3 regions of the Mesorhizobium sp. WSM1386 genome follow, and region 2 is predicted to be linked to each of the others. Evidence: predicted binding sites of a transcription regulator. Region 2 holds the regulator's gene; each other region holds the start of a gene.

Region 1 (6,418 bases), 3.3 Mb from region 2:
CGCCGCGCATCGGCCGCATCCTGATCGCCTCCGGCCGCGACGCGGCGGACGTGCCACTGACCCATATTTTCGGACCGGGCTTGCTTGCCGGCTTCAGGGTGTGGACCGACGAGATCGTCGAATAGAAGGTTTTCCAACCTCAAGCCTTCAATGACCTGAACGACCGGGCCGGTTCGCGCGTTGTGCTGCCTGTGGAGCTTCGGCGGCGGGGCAGCTACGATGGGTATCCCGAAGGAGACAGCATTGCATGGCCGGGCATGGCGGCTCGAAAACGGTTATCTATGCGGCGCTGGCGGGCAATCTCGCCATCGCGCTGACCAAATTCGCCGCCGCCTTCTTCACCGGCAGTTCGGCGATGCTGTCGGAGGGCGTGCACTCGCTGGTCGACACCGGCAATGGCAGCCTGCTGCTCTATGGCATGCATCGTGCCGCGCGTCCGGCCGACCGCACGCATCCGCTGGGCCACGGCCGCGAACTCTATTTCTGGAGCTTCATCGTCGCTCTCCTGGTCTTCGCGCTGGGTGCCGGCGTGTCGTTCTACGAGGGCATCATCCACATCATGGCGCCGGAACCGGTTGCCAACGTCAGGGTGAACTACATCGTCCTTGGCCTGTCCTTCCTGTTCGAAGGCAGCTCCTGGCTGGTGGCGCTGAAGGAATTTCGCCGGCAGAAGAGCAAGGGGGAAGGCTGGCTGCAAGCGGTGCAATCGAGCAAGGATCCGAGCGTCTACACCGTTCTGTTCGAGGACAGCGCCGCCCTGCTCGGCCTGATCGTCGCCTTTGCCGGCATCCTGGCGGCGGAACTGCTCGATATGCCGGAACTCGACGGTGCCGCTTCCATCGGCATCGCCGTCATCCTCGGCGCGACGGCGGTCTTCCTGGCTCGCGAAAGCAAGGGCCTGCTCATCGGCGAGCCGGCTTCACCCGAGGTGCAGAAAAGGGTGCTGGCGATCGTCCAGCAGGATCCGGCCGTACAGCGGGCGAACGGCGTTCTGACCGTCCATATGGGACCGGCAGAGATCGTCGCCGCCCTGAGCATCGAGTTCGAGGATCATCTGGCGGCGCCGGAGATCGAGGCCTGTGTCGAGCGCATCGAGGCGCGCCTGAAGGCAGAAATGCCGGAGATCACGCGGCTGTTCGTCAAGCCGCAGACCACTGGTACCTGGGAGCAGCGGCGCAAGCTGATCGGTGCCATGTCCGGCCCGGGCCTGGACTAGCAAAGCGAAGTTGCCTCGCGGGCTTGCCCCGCTAAGATTGGTCCGAATTGCAGGAGGAGCGACGATGAAGATAGACGGCGGATGCCACTGTGGCGCCATCACCTATGAAGCGGAGGTCGACCCGGAAAAGACGTCGATCTGCCATTGCACGGATTGCCAGCAGCTGACCGGCACCGCCTTTCGCGTGACGGTTCCGGCGCCGGAAAACAACTACCGGATCACGCGCGGCACCCCGAAAATCTACATCAAGACCGTGGCGAGCGGCGCCAAGCGCGTCCAGGCCTTTTGCCCAGACTGCGGCTCGCACCTTTACGCCACGTCGGTCGGAGATGGTCCGAAGGTCTATGGAATTCGGGTGGGGACCGCGCGGCAACGTCAGGATCTGGTTCCGACACTGCAGAAATGGCACCGATCGGCGCTGCACTGGCTGCCTGAATTTCAGGGCATGACCACCGTGGAGGAGCAGTAGCGCCGGGTCAGGTGCCGCGCCTCAATCGTCGCCTTCGACGACCCTCAGCCTGAGCTGACCGGTCTTCGAATCGGCGACGCGGGGGCCGGCGTCGGCCTTCGCGGCCGGTGCACGTGAGGCGCCGTCCGGGCCGGCATCGCCGTCTGGCTGCGCGCCGAATTCCAGCGCCTCGATCTTCTGGCCGCGCTTGGTGACCTTCGATGTCGAGACCAGGATATCGTCGATGTCCTTGGCCGACTGGCCGAAATGGACCTGCAGTTTGCGCACCCGCTCGTCGACCCGCGCGACATCCTCCATCAGCCGGATCACCTCGCCCTGAATCAGATGCGCCTGTTCGCGCATGCGGGCGTCCTTGAGGATGGCCTGGATGACCTGGATCGACAGCATCAGCAGCGACGGCGAAACGATGACGACGCGCGCCCGATGCGCCTTGTGGACGATCGCCTCGAAATTCTCGTGGATTTCGGCGAACACCGATTCCGACGGCACGAACATGAAGGCGGTGTCCTGCGTCTCGCCCTGGATCAGGTATTTTTCCGAGATGTCGCGGACATGGATCTCGATGTCGCGGCGGAAGGCCTGGGCGGCGACCTTCTGCAGGTCGGCGCCATCGGCGGCTCGGATGGCGTTCCATGCCTCCAGCGGGAACTTGGCATCGATCGCCAGCGACGGCGCGCCATTCGGCATTTTAACCAGGCAATCGGGCCGGCTGCCGTTCGACAGCGTCGCCTGGAACTCGTAAGCGCCATGCGGCAGGCCGTCGGCGACGATGGCCTCCATGCGCGACTGGCCGAAAGCGCCGCGCGTCTGCTTGTTGGAGAGGATCGCCTGCAACTGCACGACCTGGCCGGCGAGCGACTGGATGTTGCCCTGCGCGGTGTCGATGACCGCCAGCCGCTCCTGCAGCTTCGCCAGGCTCTCATGGGTGGATTTGGTCTGTTCGGTCATGGTCTGGCCGATGCGGCCGGTCATGGCGTCGAGACGCTGGCCGATCGATTGCGTCAGCTCTGCCTGGCGCGCGCCGAACACTTCGGCGATAGCGCCCATGCGGCCCTGCATCTCCGCCTGGGATTGCAGAATGCCGGCCATCCGCGCCTCGGCGTCGCGGGCGTGGTCGGCGGCTTCGGCAGCCGCCACGGCGCGCGCCTTGGCTGACCGCCACAGCGCGACGACAAGCGCCACGAACAGGCCAAGAAACAGCAATGCGCCGAAAGCCAGCGCGTGGCCAAGCGTGATCGTGGAGGCGCCAAGCCGTGCGACGGGCTCCGAAAGGATGGTGCTCAGGTCATTCATGTGGACAGCATAGCCGATTCGGCCCGACGACACAGATCAAAACGTGAACGAGGCTCAGACGCCCCGGTTGACGCTTTTCGCTGGACGTCTTAGGTGGAACGCCATGCCGATCAAGCCGCTCATCATCCTTCCCGACCCCATCCTGCGCCAGGTTTCCAAGCCGGTGGAACGCGTCGACGCGCCGTTGCGCGGATTAGCCGACGACATGCTGGCGACCATGTATGACGCGCCAGGCATCGGGCTGGCCGCGATCCAGATCGGCGAACCCCTGCGCATGCTGGTGATCGATCTCGCCAAGGAAGACGAGACGCCGGCGCCGCATGTCTTCATCAATCCCGAGATCCTGGAAAGCGCCGACCAGCGCTCCGTCTACGAGGAAGGCTGCCTGTCCATCCCCGACTATTACGCCGAGGTCGAACGCCCCGCTTCGGTGCGTGTGAAATATCTCGATCGCGACGGCAAGCTGCAGGAGATGGAGGCCGAGGGGCTGATGGCGACCTGCCTGCAGCACGAGATCGACCATCTCAACGGCGTGCTGTTCATCGACCACATCTCGAAGCTGAAGCGCGACATGGTGGTGAAAAAGTTCAAGAAGCTCGCCAAGGACAGAGCGCCGGGCAAACTGGTGGGATAGGGGAATGCCCCTTCGCGTCATCTTCATGGGCACGCCTGAGTTTTCGGTGCCGACGTTGCGCGCCATTGCCGAAGCGGGACACCAGATTGCAGCCGTCTATACCCAGCCGCCGCGCGCCGCCGGACGGCGCGGGCTGGAACTGACGCGGTCGCCAGTGCAGCGCGAGGCGGAGCGGCTGGGCGTCGAGGTGCGGACGCCCGTATCGCTGAAAGGCGAAGCCGAGCAGGCCGCTTTGCATGCCCTGGCGGCCGATATCGCCGTGGTCGTGGCCTATGGGTTGCTGCTGCCGAAGGCGGTCCTCGACGCGCCCCGGCTCGGCTGCATCAACGGCCATGCGTCGCTGTTGCCGCGCTGGCGGGGCGCGGCTCCCATCCAGCGCGCCATCATGGCGGGCGACCTGGAAACCGGCATGATGGTGATGCGCATGGATGAGGGGCTGGACACCGGGCCGGTGGGACTGGTTGAAAAATGCGGCATCGAACCCGATATGACGGCCGGCGATCTGCATGATCGGTTGATGAGCGTCGGTGCTGCCCTGATGGTGGAAGCACTGGCGCGGCTGGAAGAGAACACCCTGAGATTTACCGCACAGGCCGTGGACGGGGTGACTTACGCCAGAAAAATCGATAAATCCGAGACGCACGTGGACTGGACGCGGCCAGCGGCCGAGGTCCACAACACCATTCGCGGCCTGTCGCCCTTTCCCGGCGCCTGGTCCGAGATTGACATTGGCGGCCGCCCGGAGCGGCTGAAACTGCTTCGCTCGACGCTGTCCGAAGGCCTGCCGCTTTCGGATGATCTGGGCGAGTCGGGAGGCATTCTCGATGACCGGCTGACGGTGGCCTGCGGAACAGGCGCGGTCAGGCTGGTCGAAGTTCAACGCGCGGGCGGAAGGCCCGCTGCCGCGTCGGAATTCCTGCGCGGGGCCAAGATCGAAAAAGGAATGAAGTTCTCATGAGCATGATGTCGATACGCGCGGCGACGCCGCGGGATCGCGAGGCCATTCGCGACGTCGAGGAACACGCTTTCGGCCAGCAGGCGGAAGCCGGGCTGGTCGATGCGCTGGTGACGGGCGGCGATGCCATCGTCGAACTGGTGGCGGAGGAAGATGGGCAAGTGGTCGGCCACATCCTGTTTTCCCGGCTGTTCGTCCAAAATGGCGGCAAGAGCTTCGCGGCAGTGGCGCTCGCGCCGCTGGCGGTGGAGCCCTCCTTCCATGGCAGCGGCATTGGCGGCGCGCTGATCCGCGAGGCGCATATCCGCCTCAAGGATGCCGGCGAGACGCTGGCCGTGGTGCTGGGCGATCCGGCTTATTACGGCCGTTTCGGCTACAGCCATGCGCGGGCCGAAAAGTTCGAGAGCGAATACCAGGGCGAAGCGCTGCAGGCGCTGGCCTGGGGCGACGCTCCGGAAGCCGGCAGGCTGATCTACGCTTCCGCCTTCACCGCTCTCGCCGCCTAGGCGAAAGCGTATAGCCGCCCGGCATGCCGCGTTTTCGCCTCGACATCGAATATGACGGCAGCCTTTTCGCCGGCTGGCAGCACCAGGCCGACCAGCCTTCGGTGCAGCAGGCGATCGAAGAGGCGATCGAAAAGTTCTGCGGCGAGGCGGTGCGACTGCGCGCCGCCGGCCGCACCGATGCGGGCGTGCATGCGACCGCCCAGGTGGCGCATGTCGATCTCGCCAAGGCATGGCCTGGCGACAAGGTGCGCGATGCCGTCAACGCCCATCTGCAGGCGGCGGGCGCACGCGTTGTCATCCTCAAGGCGGACGTCGTCCCCGACGATTTCGACGCCCGCTTCTCGGCTACCGGCCGCCACTATCTCTACCGCATCCTCAACCGGCGCGCGCCCTCGGCTCTGGAAAAGGGCAAGGTGTGGTGGGTGCCGAAGCGGCTCGATGCCGGCGCCATGCACGAAGCGGCGAAGATCTTGCTCGGGCGGCACGACTTCACCACCTTCCGCTCGACGCAGTGCCAGGCGAACAGCCCGGTCCGGACGCTGGAGCGGCTCGACGTGAGCAGACAGGGCGACATGATCGAGGTGCGGGCTTCGGCACGCTCCTTCCTGCACAACCAGGTGCGCTCGATGGTCGGTTCGCTCAAGCGCGTCGGCGACGGCAGCTGGAGCGCCGGTGACCTCAAGGCGGCGCTCGAAGCGCGCGACCGCGCCGCCTGCGGCCAGGTGGCGCCGCCCGACGGGCTTTTCCTCATTGGCGTAGACTATCCCGGATAGAGCCCGGAAAGGCTCTGAGCCCCGACATCGTCCGGCACGGCGATGCCGAGCAGCATCTGCAGCCCGAACAGCACCAGCAGCGACGCGATGAACATGCCGACGAAGACGGCGGTGCCGACCGCCGCTCCCTTGCCGATCGTGGCGTTCGTCATGCGCCAGGTCAGCACCATCGACAGGGCAAACAACAGCAGCGATACGAGGCTCGAGACCTGGCTTGCCGACGACAGGAAGAGCCTGGTCAGCGCCGATGGCAGCATCAGCCAGGCGGTGATCGCCGAGGCCCAGTTGCTGGCAACGACATAGTGGACGAAACGGCCACCGATACCAGCGCGCGGCGCCACCAGGGCGAGCGCGACCAGCGGCAGCACCCAGGAGCCGATATCGACGGTCGCCAGCCGCAGCAGCATGCTGAAGCGACCCGCAAAGGCGTCGGGATCGCCGATCTCGTTGGCGATGCCGACCCAGCCGACGATCAGCGCCGGCGCGGCAACGATGATGGCGAAGAAGGAATTCCAGAACCCGTCGGCCGACAGGTCGAGCAGGCGCAGGCCGTCGACCTTGCCGAGCATCAA
Region 2 (6,418 bases):
CCTCGAAACCGGCCGCGGGCGCCGCCGCCTTGATCTTTTCGACCAGGGCAACGTCATTGGCCTCGCCTGGATTGTACGGCACGCCGAAGCGCTTGGCGTTCGGCAACAGCTTCTTGGTGAAGGCCATTACGGCGGCGACATCCTGCAGGTCGCTGGCGCCGGTCATGCCTTCGTCTCCCGCGTCCCACGACGGTACCAGCTTGGCCGCCACCGGATCGGTGACCGCGGCAAAGACGATCGGAATGCCGGAGCCCGCGAGTGCCTTCTTGGCGATCTGCGAGACCGGCGTGGTGATGGTGTAGATCAGCTTGGGCTGCTCGGCCTGCAGCTTGGCGATCATCTGCGGCACCAGCGATGCATCGAAATTAGTATGGCTCTCCGTGTAGACGACGTCCTTGCCCTCGACGAAGCCATTGTCCGTCAGCGCCTTCTTGAAGCCGGCTATGGCGGCGTTCAATTGCGGATGCTCGCCGAAATTGGCGATGCCGATACGGATCTGATCGGCCGCGGCGCTGCCGGCGCTGACCATCAATGCACCGGCCAGGGCCAATCCCGACAGCCAAGCGGACTTCGACTTCAACATCATTTCCTCCCAGATTTGATCAGCGCCGCTTCGGGGCACCTCCAGCGATCATGGTCAGTCCATCGGCGCATGTCAAACATTATATATAATTCTTGCCATCACTCGCCATCATATATAATTTCTCCAATGGCAGAGAACGAATGGATCGCGATGCAGGACCAGAAGAACTCCACCAAGACGGAAGCTGCTTACCAGCTTCTGCGGCGCGATATCCTCACCACCCGTCTCATGCCGGGCGCCCCGCTCAAGCTCAGCGCCCTGCGCGGCACCTATGGAGTTGGCTGGACGCCGCTGCGCGAAGCGTTGTCGCGCCTCGAAGCCGAACGCCTGGTCACCGCCATCAGCAATCGCGGCTTTGCGGTCGCCCCCGTGTCCCGCGCCGAACTTGAGGATCTGGCGCGCGCGAGGATGGTCGTCGAGATACCGCTCTTCCAGGAATCGATGGAGAACGGCGGCCGGAAATGGGAAGACGCGGTTGTCACCGCGCACTACCGGCTCGCCCGCTGCAAGACCGCGGTGGACGATCCCTCGGATGCCGCCGTCGACCAGTGGGACGAGAACCACGAGGCTTTTCACGCGGCGCTGCTGAGTGCCGCGACGTCCAGCTGGCTGTTGCGGTTTCGCTCGACGATCTCGGACCAGCTGCGCCGGCATCATCGCTTTCTTGGGCTGGCGCCGACATTGCGAGCCGCGGCCGGCCTCAAGGATGGCTACGAAGAGGCCATGAACGCGCTGCGCGGGGCGATGGCGATCGAGCACCACACGGCGATCATGGAAGCCGCCCTGGACCTCGACGTCGAGCGGGCAAAAGCGCTGATGACGGCCCACATCGGCTATACGCTGCACGTCTATGTCCACAGCGAGGACGGCGACGCGAACAAGGACGTCGCGCGCGCCGGCAGCTTGAAAGCGGTTGCCGGATGATTCGGCACCTCCTCATCGTCCGACGCTCGACGAGATTGCAGAAGCCGCGATCGGTACCTGCTTCCAAACCGGCGATTGTTGGCGTTTTGATTTCGTTTCGTTCACGGCAGGCAAGCCGATCGCAGGCGCGAAAATCGGCCTCGCCAGGGTCTGCCGTCGGCTGATGCCGAGCCATGTCGCAAGACTGGCCGCAGGCTATTAACCAAGACATTTCAATGCGGGCGACGGGCGGCAACGGGCGAAAATCCCCGATTTCCGGCCTGTCCGGCCCTGCAAATGATTACGGCCCTCTTACCAAATTCACTAAACTTTAAACGGTTGCAGAACACAACTGGAACAGATAGTGTTTGTTCTGGGTTTGTTTTTTCGATTCTGGATCAGAACCATTCTGGATCAAAACCTTGTCCAGATGCCTTGGGGGCCGCCATGCTGACACGCAAGCAACATGAACTCTTGATGTTCATTCATGAACGGCTCAAGGAAAGCGGTATTCCGCCCTCCTTCGACGAGATGAAAGAGGCGCTCGACCTCGCCTCCAAATCAGGGATCCATCGCTTGATCACGGCGCTGGAGGAACGCGGCTTCATTCGCCGGCTGCCCAACCGGGCGCGTGCGCTGGAAGTGCTGCGGCTGCCCGATTCGATCGCGCCGGGCCTCAACGCGGCGAAGAAATTCTCTCCAAGTGTCATCCAGGGAAGTCTCGGCCAAGGCGGTCTCGGTCAGGGCAGCCTCGGCCGCCAGATCAAGCCGGCACCGTCGCGCTTTGCCGCTGCCGGCAACGACGACGATGCGGTTCCAGCGGTGTCCATCCCGGTCATGGGTCGCATCGCTGCCGGTGTGCCCATCGATGCCATCCAGCATCAGACGCATACCATCTCGGTGCCGCCGGACATGATCATGGGCGGCGAGCACTATGCGCTGGAGGTCAAGGGCGACTCGATGATCGAGGCCGGCATCTTCGATGGCGACACGGTCATTATCCGCAACGCCGATACGGCGAGCCCGGGCGAGATCGTCGTGGCCTTGGTCGACGAGGAGGAAGCGACCCTGAAGCGGTTCCGCCGCAAGGGTGCCTCGATTGCGCTTGAAGCCGCCAATCCGGCCTACGAGACGCGCATCTTCGGGCCGGACAGGGTCAAGGTGCAGGGCAAGCTCGTCGGGCTGATCAGGCGCTACTGAGCCGGCACGGCACTTGGCTTGTCAGGTTTGCGATAGGGCTGCAGGCCCCTCGCCTCGCGCGAAAATTTTCGCTGCGCGTGCCAGGGCCGATACGGGCTGTCCACCGCGAAGCTGATGGTTGGCGGACCGGTGGCCGATTGGCGGTCGAAGAAGATGGCCGCGCTGCCCTTGCGGGCGAGCTGCCGTTTGGTGACGACGAGAACCAGCGGATTGTGGCAGGCGTCGTAGGCCGTTGCGTCATTGACGATGATCAGGTCGGCGAAGCCACAGGCCTTCCAGGTATCCTTGCGGTCTTCGACATGCGCTATGATCGCACCGGACGGGTGCCTGGCGAGACAGACACCGTCGGTGCAATAGAACGGCGCTCCCGGCGGCAGGCTGACGGCATCGGCAATATCGAATTGTCCATCCGCCTTGTCGAACATCTCCGGCAGGATAATGGTTTCGGATCTCAGCGCGCGTTTCCAGTTGTCGACGGTGAATTCGTTCGGCCGGGCCCGGCTGACCGCGAGTTCGCCACCGCCGATCGGCAGCGCGACCAGCCGCGCGTCTTCCGAGACCAGCACATCCGGCGTGCGCGTGTCGGACACCACCAGCAAGCCGGCGAGCGCGAATGGAAGCGCTGCAAGCCGCAGCCACGTCGTCGCCATCGTCGCGATGACCAGGGCAATTGCCACCAGCAGAACGGATTGCTGTGAGATGAGCCCGACCGCATCGACCGGAGAGCGTTCCGATATCCACGCCGAAATGGCGATCATCGCGGTCAGGCCCTTGCCCATCAAGTAAAGGGATGGCGCATCCAGGCCGAACGGCATCAGCAGCGCGCTGGCAACGGCCAGGAACATCACGACTGAGACGATCGGCATGACGGCCAGATTGGCGAACAGGCTGAGCGGCGACACCCGCTGGAAATGCCAGATGGCAAACAGCGCCGTGGCGCTGCCGGCGATGATGGAGGTCATGGCCAATCCGCCTGTCGCCAGCAGGAATTTTCGCGTCAGGAAGCCGGGCAAGGAGCGCTTCGGCGGCGGTGGCCTCGTTTTTCCCGCCCGGTGATCCGCCCAGCCGGCATAGGCGCCAACCAGGGCCGCGGTCGCGGCGAACGACATCTGGAAGCTCGGTCCGACCACCTCATGCGGGGAAACCAGGATGACGGCGATCGCCGAGATCGCCAGATTGCGCATGGTCAGCGCCGCGCGATCGAACAGGACGGCAATCAGCATCACCGCCAGCATGATGAAGCTGCGCTCGGCGGCGACGACGACGCCGGAGATGACGAGATAGGCGGCGATCGACAACAGTGCGGCCGCGGCCGCGTATTTCTTCACCGGCCGGCGCGCGGAAAAGTCCGGGAACAGCGCGAAGGCGCCGCGCAGGAGCCCCATGATGGTGCCGGCGACCAGCGCCATGTGCAGTCCCGATATGGAGATGATGTGATAGATGCCGGTGCGCCGCATCGCTTCGTTGATTTCGTCGGGGATGCCGGCGCGCACGCCGACGATCAACGCCGCCGCGATCTCGCCTTCTGCGCCGCCGACGCTGCCCCTGATATGGTCGGCAATGGCTTCGCGGGCGTTCTGTATCGCTGATGAAAGGCGGGCCGACAGCGGCATGCCAGCGTCGTCGGCTGCAACGACTTTTGGATTGCCGAGAAAGAACCCGCTGCCACCGATGCCGGCGAAATAGCTGTCGAAGGAGAAATCATAGCTGTCCGGCCGCACCGGACCGGTCGGCGGCAACAGCTTGGCATAGCCGGTAATAAGGGAGCCGGCGGTCATTTCCGGCGGTATCTTGCGTGCCGAAAGCCGGACCCTTTCCGGCGCGTAGCGCAGTTTCGGCCGGGCGGTCGACGTCACGTCGATGGTAAGCCGGATGCGGCCGGTCTCCATCTCTTCGATCGAGACCACGCGGCCGCTCAGTTGCGTCGAGATTTCCGAGCCCAGCATCTGGGTTCCCGTGCGCCACGTCTCGACCTTGGCGGCGAGCAAGCCAAGCGCGCACAGCAATGCCGCCGTCAGGAACAGATGGGTTTTCGGCCACGAGCGCGAGACAATCGCCAGGAAGCCCATGAGGGCCACCACCGCGACAGGTCTGGCAAAATCCGGTTCGGCCGCCAGCGAAAAATAGCCGATCGCGCCGATTGCAAGGCAAACCGGCACCAGCAGGAAGCCCATGCCGCGGTCAAGCTCCAGCTCCGCCGCCGCAGTGATGCCGTTGCGCAGGCGCGGCAATGACAGCCGGCCGAGTTGCCGGCGCACACGCACGATCCTGCCGGCCGGCGACGGAATTGGCGCGGGGATATCCGGTGCGGGCTGGTTGCCGGAACCCGGCACGAGAGGCGATTGCGTCGGCAGCGAGGCCGGCAGCGGCATCGCAAACAGGGACCGCTCGCTGACGCCAACAATGGCGTCCTCGCCCTGATCCGAGCCCCGGCTTCGTCCAGCCATTGGGTCTGCCCCTTGCACCCCTGACGCCCTATGCTACATGAACGCGCGACGCGCGAAAGTCCGCGCACCCACACCCGCCCCAGACGCTTCCCGAGAGTTCCATGTCCGACAAGGTCGTCACCCGTTTTGCCCCCTCGCCCACCGGCTACCTGCACATAGGCGGCGCGCGCACGGCGCTGTTCAACTGGCTGTACGCAAAGCACACCGCCGGCACGATGCTGCTGCGCATCGAGGACACCGATCGCGAGCGTTCGACCGAGGCGGCGACGGCGGCGATCCTGGACGGCCTCACCTGGCTCGGTCTGAGCTGGGATGGCGAGGCGGTTTCGCAGTTCGAGCGCGCGCCGCGCCACCGCGAGGTGGCCGAGGAGCTGGTGCGCCTGGGCAAGGCCTATTACAGCTACGAGACTCCCGCCGAGCTCGAGGCGATGCGCGAGGCGGCGCGCGCCAAGGGCCTGCCGCCGCGCTACAACGGCCAGTGGCGCGATCGTGATCCGTCCGAGGCACCGCCCGGCGTCAAGGGCGCCATCCGTGTCAAGGCGCCGACCGAGGGCGAGACCGTGGTGCACGACCGCGTGCAGGGCGAGGTGCGCTTCCCCAACAAGGATCTCGACGACTTCATCATCCTGCGCTCCGACGGCAACCCGACCTACATGCATGCCGTCGTCGTTGACGACCACGACATGGGCATCACCCACATCATCCGTGGCGACGACCACCTGACCAATGCCGCCCGCCAGACCGTGATCTACAACGCCATGGGTTGGGATGTGCCGTCGATGTCGCACATCCCGCTGATCCATGGCGCCGATGGTGCCAAGCTGTCGAAGCGGCACGGCGCGCTTGGCGTCGAAGCCTACCGCGCCATGGGCTACCTGCCAGAGGCACTGCTCAACTATCTGGCGCGCCTGGGCTGGAGCCATGGCGACGACGAGATCATGTCGATCAAGGACATGGTGTCCTGGTTCGACATAGGCGACGTCAACAAGGGCGCGGCCCGTTTCGATTTCGCCAAGCTGGAGGCGATCAACGGCGCCCATATGCGCCGCATGGCCGATGCCGAACTCTTGGACATCTTCATCGCCACCTTGCCCTACCTCGAGGGTGGCCCGGCGATGGCCGCGCGCCTCGACGACCGCAACAAGGCGCAACTGCTGGCAGCGCTTCCCGGCTTGAAGGAGCGCGCCAAGACGCTGGTCGAGCTCGTCGACGGCGCCGCCTTCCTGTTTGCCACGCGGCCGCTGCCGATCGACGACAAGGCGGCACTCCTGCTCAACGACGATGC
Region 3 (6,418 bases), 3.1 Mb from region 2:
CCTTGAGGATCTTCACCGCGTCGAGATCGTCCTTGTCCCATTCGACCATCTTGCGCTCGTCCATCGCCGTCTTGATGATCGGCACGATCTCATCGAGCCGGTCCCGGGTGATGACGAAACCGCCGACATGCTGGGAGAGGTGGCGGGGAAAGCCCATGATCTCGTTGGCGCGTTCCATCACGTGCCTCGACACGGGGTCGGTCCTGTCAAGGCCGCCGGCGCGGGCTTCCTTCTCGCCAAGCTCGGAGGTCGACCAGCCCCAGATCGAGCCGGACAGAGACGCCCTGACATCCTCGGACAGGCCCATCGCCTTCGACACTTCGCGCAGCGCCGAGCGGCCGCGATAGCTGATGACGGCGGCGGCCAGCGCGGTGCGCTTGGAGCTGTATTTCTCGTAGATGTACTGGATGACGGTCTCGCGCTTTTCATGCTCGAAATCGACGTCGATGTCGGGCGGCTCGTTCCTCTCCTCGGAAATGAAGCGTTCGAACAGCGTATCGATCTTGTCCGGCCCGACTTCTGTGATGCCGATGCAGAAGCAGACGATCGAATTGGCGGCCGAACCACGGCCCTGGCACAGTATGTCCTGGCTGCGGGCGTATTTGACGATGTCGTGGACGGTGAGGAAATAGCGGGCGTAGTTGAGGCGCTCGATGAGAGCGAGTTCTTCCCCGATGCGCTTGATCACGAAGGCAGGCACTCCGGCCGGGTAGCGCCTGGCGGCTCCCTCCCGCGCCAGTCTCTCAAGCTCCGCCTGTGGGCCGAGACCGGATTCCGTCGGCTCGTCGGGGTAGTTGTACTGGAGGTCGCTGAGCGAGAAGGTCAGCTCTTCCGCGAACCGCAAGGTCTCGGCCAGCGCCTGCGGATGCCGGCGGAACAGGCGGGCCATCTCCAGCGGCGGCTTCAAATGGCGCTCGGCATTGGCGGTGAGCTGCAGCCCAACCTCGGCGACCGGCGTGTTGAGGCGGATCGCGGTCAGCACGTCCTGCAGCGGCCGCCGCTCGGCGGTGTGGTAGAGAACGTCGTTGGTCGCCATCAGCGGGATGCCGGCACTCTCTGCAAGCGCGGCTGCCTGCTCGATGCGGAAACGGTCATTGCCGGCATAATCGGGCGAGACGCCCAGTCGCAGGGCTTTACCGAAACGGTCCTTGAACCGGCGGATGAGGGCGAGACTGTTTTCAGCGCCCGCCACCGGATCAGGCAGCACCGCCAGCGACATCAGGTCTCCCCATTCGAGCAGGTCGCCGCGCTGAAGCAACGTTGCGCCCTTTTCGGTTTCGTCACGCAGGTTGGCTTGCGTCAGCATGCGGCACAGATGCCCCCAGCCCGTGCGGTCCCTGGGATAGGCGAGAATGTCCGGCGTGCCGTCGCAGAAGACCAGCCGGCAGCCGGGATGATAGGAAAGCTTTTCGACCTTGGCCTGCTGCCAGGCGCGTACCACGCCGGCCACCGTGTTGCGGTCGGCAAGGCCAATCGCGGAGAAGCCCAGCAGCTTGGCCGCGACCACCAGCTCTTCCGGCTTGGAAGCGCCGCGCAGGAAGGAGAAATTCGACTGGATGCCGAACTCGGCATAGGGGATGGCGGTCAGCGCGTTCATGCGAAGATCCCGTGCATGAACCAGCGCGGCGGGATCTGCGAGGCGCCGCCGTAAAGCCCTTGCCGGTAGAGCCAGTAGCGGCGGCCGTCGGCATCCTCGATGCGGAAATAGTCGCGTGTCGATGCCGCGGCGTCGCTTGGCGCCTCGCGCCACCATTCGGCGGCGATGCGTTCCGGTCCCTCCGCACGCGTGACCCGGTAGAGTGCGCGCCGCCAGCGGAAATTCAGCGGCGGTCCCTCAGGCATTTCGGTGGCCGGCACCTCGATCGGCTCGGGCGCGCGGAACAGCCGGATCGGCCGCTCCGGCGGGAAGATGGTCATCGGCGCCTGCAACCGGTCCGGCTTCCTTGGCGGCGTGGTCCGGCGCGGGGCCTCGGTGAAGGGGATGGTCGCGACAGCGCGTTCCGGCAGATGGCTTTCCACAGCGACCGGCTGCAGGACAGCACCTTCGCCGAGCCGGGCGCGAATGCGGTCGGCGAACAGCGCGATGTCGGCGCCGTCGTCGTTCACCTCGCCGGTCAGATCGGCCTGTTGCATGTCGAAGGCGGCGGCCGCCAGCACGGAAAGCCGCACCAGGTCGAAACCATAGCCGGCATCGATATGCTGCTCGAGCGCGGCCAGCCTTTCATGGAAGAGTTTCTGGATCAGCCGGGGATCGCGCATCGGCCGCGAGGTGCCGAGCGCAATGCGGCTGACGGCGCCGTCGACGCGAAAGAGCAGCAGTGCCAGCGTCCGGGCACCCTCGCCGCGGCGCTCGAGATCGGCCTTCAAGGTCGTCGCCAGCATGCCCACCAGCCGCTCGATCTCCTCGGTCAGGGTGACGGGCTCGGCGAGGTGGCGCTCGACCGAAAGCGGCGCGATGGGAAGGCGCGGCGAGACCGCCTCGTCGAGGCGGCCAAGCGCCTGGTCGAGGCGCAAAAGCAGCGAGCCGCCGAAGCGGCGGGCAAGCGGGGCGCGCGGTGCCGCCATGACGGCGCCCGCCGTGCGCAGGCCTACGCTTTCCAGGCTGGTGCGGGTTTCCGGCGCTATGCGCAGTGCGGCCAGCGGCAAGGGCGCGAGCAGGGCCTCCTCCTCGCCTGACACGACGATGCGGTCGCCGCAAAAGCGCGCCGCCGCCCAGGCCGCGCCCGGTGTCGCGGCAAGCCCGGCACGGACGGCAAAACCCTGATGGAAGAAGCGCGACAGGATGTCGTCCAGCATGGCGCGTTCGCCGCCGAACAGGTGGGTGCAGCCAGTGACGTCGAGAAACAGCCCATCGGTGCCGTCGATCGCCACCAGCGGGGTGTAGCGGTCGCACCAGTCGGCAAGGCCTTCGAGCAGGCGCCGGTCGGCCTCGGGATCGGCCTCGACGATGTCGATCGACGGGTACATGGCGCGCGCGTCGGCAATGCCCATGTCGCGTTTCAGGTGCAGCGCCTCAGCCCGCTCGTCGAGGGCCGAGATACGCTGTGCGTTCCCTTGGCGGTGGCTGATCACGAGCGGCGGGTGAAATGGCGTCAGGTGATCCGAAGGCCGGGAACGCCAGGACCGCCCCAGACGCTGGCGCAGGATTCTTTCCACCGCCAGATAGGGAAACCACAGGGACAGGATCCTTTGCCCGGTCTCTTTCGCGCCTTCTTTCGTCGCCCGCTCTTTCATCGAATCCGCGTTCATCGGGGTTCCACTCCAGTGTGAATTGTCCAGGCAGGGCCGTGCGGCTCTTGCCGATGGTGATGGTGAAGGCCGGGCGGCCGATCGAACCGGCGAGCGGCCCGGCGACCGTGGCGCGCGGCGCCGCCGGCGCCGGCGCGACGATGAGGCGGACGGGCGCCGCCGTCGGCTCGGGCCCGGCCGCCTGCCGCAACAGGAACACCGGCCGGCCGGCACTCATCGCCCGCGCATGCAGCCGGCGCGTCGCGGTCAGGTCCAGCCGCTGCGGGTTGCCGCGAATTTCCAGGATGACAGCAGCGAGCGCCGTCATCCGGGCGGCCTCCTCGGCGACCCACAGCGCATCGACAAGCCTGGGCGCCTCGGAAAACAGCAATTGCTCCGGCTCGATGCCGAACGAAGCGTGCAGTCCCCTGGCATAGGGAAAGCCGGCCTCGCGGAAGATTTCCGTGGTGCCGATCCATAAGATGGGCAGCCCCCGCGCCTGCTTGAGGATCAGGCTGGTGAGCGACAGGGCGAAACCGGCGACGGCCCCGGCGTCGCGGGTTTCCAGGCCATGGATTTCGCTGAGCGCGGCTTTCGGCAGGCCGCCGCTCAGGGCAGCATCAAGGCGGTCGACGCCGATCGGCAGGAAGGCATCCGGCGCCGCCGCGGCAAGGCCGCGGCGGATGATCGTGAGATCAAGGCTGGAGGTGGGATCGGCATTGGTTGCGAGATCAATGCTAGAGGCAAGATCGGGGCTGGCGCCAGCACCAAGGGGCGCGGCGGCCGGCGCCTGCAGGCGCTCGGGCAGCGTTCCCTCGATCTTCGCAATCTGGCGGCGCAGGGCAAAAACAGTCTCCCGCGCCACGGCGGTCATCGCCATGACGGTCAGCTTCCACTCACAATTGTTCCCGTTATGTTCTAATAGATTCCAGAGGCGGTCCGAAGAGTCAAGCAGAGTCACAAGGAATTTATTCCTGGCTATCTGCAAGCGCGGGGCGCACCGGCCGCATCGTTTGCCGATTCCGGTGCGAAAGCCTATATGCCGGGATCAAAGGACAAAGCATGGCTCGCATCTACAAAACCCGCACCTGGCACGGCGAACTTGCGCCCTCGATGGAGGAGTTGGAGTTCCTGGCGCTGGAGGCCTACGCCCATCTGCCGGAGGAGTTTCGCAAGCTGACCGGCGAGATCGTCATCCAGATCGCCGAATTCCCGACCGACGAGATCATGGACGATTTGTCGCTGGAAACACCATTCGACCTGCTCGGCCTGTTCGAGGGACGCGGCATCGCCGAACGCTGGAACCCGCAGACCGGCGAAGGCCCGAACCGCATCACGCTCTATCGCCGCGCCATGCTCGACTACTGGGCCGAAAACGAGGAAACGCTAGGCGACATCATCACCCACGTGCTGATCCACGAGATCGGCCACCATTTCGGCCTGTCGGACGACGATATGGAGCGGATCGAAGAGGCTGCCGAGTAGGACCACCTTCGTCATCCTAGGGCGGAGCAAGGAGCGAAGCGACGCGGCGCAGACCCTAGGATCCATGCCGTGCCGGTGGTGCAGTGCTCCGGCGGCGCAAGAAACAGCGAACCTACCAGCCTGTTCCACGAAAGAGTTCGAACCACTCGGGATTGGCCTTTTCGATCAGCTCGATCTTCCATTGGCGCGGCCAGCGCTTCAGCGACTTTTCGCGCTGGATGGCGTCTGCGATGTCGAAAAATTCTTCGTACCAGACAAGGCGTTGCACGCCGTAACGACCGGTGAAGCCTGAGCCTTGGCCAGACTTGTGCTCGGGTACGCGGCGACCGAGATCGTTGGTGACGCCGATGTAGATCGTGCCGCGCTTTTGGCTCGCGGTCATGTAGACGTAGCCGGTCATGGTCGAAGGGTAGCCCGTGTCAGTGGGCGTGCAAGCGCCATTTCTGCTCCGCCACACTCTACGACCAATGTCACGGCATGGATCCTAGGGTCTGCGCCGCGTCGCTTCGCTCCTTGCTACGCCCTAGGATGACGAAGAGAGAGAAGGGCCTCGCCGCTTGGCAAAATCTACCAGTCGCTGAGCTTGGTATCCGGCCCATATTCCTGGCCCTCGACGTCCTTCACCACGGCCTGGCCGCAGCGCATGGTCTTGGCCTTCTTGTCAAAGGCGTAGGTCGGCGAGCCGAACAGGTGCCAGCCCTTGTTCAGCGCCGCCGTCACCTTGTGGCAGAAGCTGGCATCGTCGGGGGCCGTCAGAAAGCGATAGAGTTTCATTTTCCAGTCCTGTCGTGAATACCCATAGCCCGCGAGCATAGGGCCGATATCATGCGCCGATGGCGGCGGCCTTCGCCAGCAGTTTTTCAGCCTGCGTCAGGTGCAGCCGCTCGACCATCCTGCCATTCAGCGCGATCACGGCCTTGCCGGCATTTTCGGCGAGCGAGAAGGCGTCCTTCACCGCGCGCGCCTCGGCCACCGCTTGCGTTGACGGCACGAAGGCGCGGTTGGCGGCTTCGATCTGGGCCGGGTGGATGAGGGTCTTGCCGTCGAACCCCATGGCGGCGGATTCCGTGCATTCGCGGGTGAAAGCGTCGAGGTCACGAAAATCATTGGCGACGCCGTCGAGCATGTCGAGGCCGCCGGCGCGCGCGGCCAACACCATCTGCATCAGCCAGGGCACGAGGTAGCGGCGATCGGGTATCGCCAGCACGCCGGTGTCCTTGACCAGGTCATTCGTTCCGGCAACGAGACAATCAAGGCGTGAGGCCGGATCGCGGCCAAGTTCGGCGATCGCGCCGATGTTGAGCAGCGCTTTGGGCGTCTCGATCATCGCCCACAGTTTTACGCTATCGGGGGCAAAAATGTCGTCGAGCATATCGCCGGCCTCGAGCAGGTCGCGCGGCGCATCGACCTTGGGCAAGAGAATGCCGTCGGGTTCGCAGCTTGCGGCGGCCAGCAGGTCATCGGCGCCCCATTCGCTGGACAGCGCATTGATGCGGACGATCATCTCGCAGCGGCGATCGGCATCGGCGAAGATCTTCGCCAACTTCCCGCGCGCGGCGATCTTGTCGGCCGGCGACGAGGCATCCTCCAGGTCGATGATGACGGCATCGCACGAAAGCTGCGCGATCTTGGCCAGCGCCTTGTCATTGGAGGCCGGGACGTAGAGCACCGAACGGCGCGGGCGATAGATATCCATGTCCGATCT

The links. Region 2 encodes LexA, which represses DNA repair genes until DNA is damaged. Its sites were predicted from a motif close to TGTTCNNNNTGTGTTCNG; they were not measured.
Region 1: a site for LexA is predicted at 3,011-3,028, ahead of AC0NIH_RS02830 (DNA recombination protein RmuC). Genes of this name have one in related genera too.
Region 3: a site for LexA is predicted at 4,132-4,149, ahead of AC0NIH_RS04430 (ImuA family protein). Genes of this name have one in related genera too.

Annotation. Positions count from the first base shown of each region.
Region 1 is NZ_CM148373.1:595,912-602,329, forward strand. It holds gene AC0NIH_RS02815 (transglutaminase-like domain-containing protein) at 1-125, shown strand, start outside; gene AC0NIH_RS02820 (cation diffusion facilitator family transporter) at 248-1,216, shown strand; gene AC0NIH_RS02825 (GFA family protein) at 1,281-1,685, shown strand; gene AC0NIH_RS02830 (DNA recombination protein RmuC) at 1,707-2,978, opposite strand; gene def (peptide deformylase) at 3,082-3,612, shown strand; gene fmt (methionyl-tRNA formyltransferase) at 3,617-4,570, shown strand; gene AC0NIH_RS02845 (GNAT family N-acetyltransferase) at 4,567-5,073, shown strand; gene truA (tRNA pseudouridine(38-40) synthase TruA) at 5,097-5,846, shown strand; gene AC0NIH_RS02855 (hypothetical protein) at 5,834-6,418, opposite strand, start outside.
Region 2 is NZ_CM148373.1:4,010,242-4,016,659, reverse strand. It holds gene AC0NIH_RS19680 (ABC transporter substrate-binding protein) at 1-583, opposite strand, end outside; gene AC0NIH_RS19675 (GntR family transcriptional regulator) at 710-1,507, shown strand; gene lexA (transcriptional repressor LexA) at 1,934-2,686, shown strand; gene AC0NIH_RS19665 (ComEC/Rec2 family competence protein) at 2,680-5,133, opposite strand; gene gltX (glutamate--tRNA ligase) at 5,235-6,418, shown strand, end outside.
Region 3 is NZ_CM148373.1:927,712-934,129, forward strand. It holds gene AC0NIH_RS04420 (error-prone DNA polymerase) at 1-1,597, opposite strand, end outside; gene AC0NIH_RS04425 (DUF6504 family protein) at 1,594-3,072, opposite strand; gene AC0NIH_RS04430 (ImuA family protein) at 3,014-4,108, opposite strand; gene AC0NIH_RS04435 (metallopeptidase family protein) at 4,291-4,713, shown strand; gene AC0NIH_RS04440 (GIY-YIG nuclease family protein) at 4,826-5,113, opposite strand; gene AC0NIH_RS04445 (DUF1737 domain-containing protein) at 5,281-5,487, opposite strand; gene AC0NIH_RS04450 (HpcH/HpaI aldolase/citrate lyase family protein) at 5,537-6,409, opposite strand.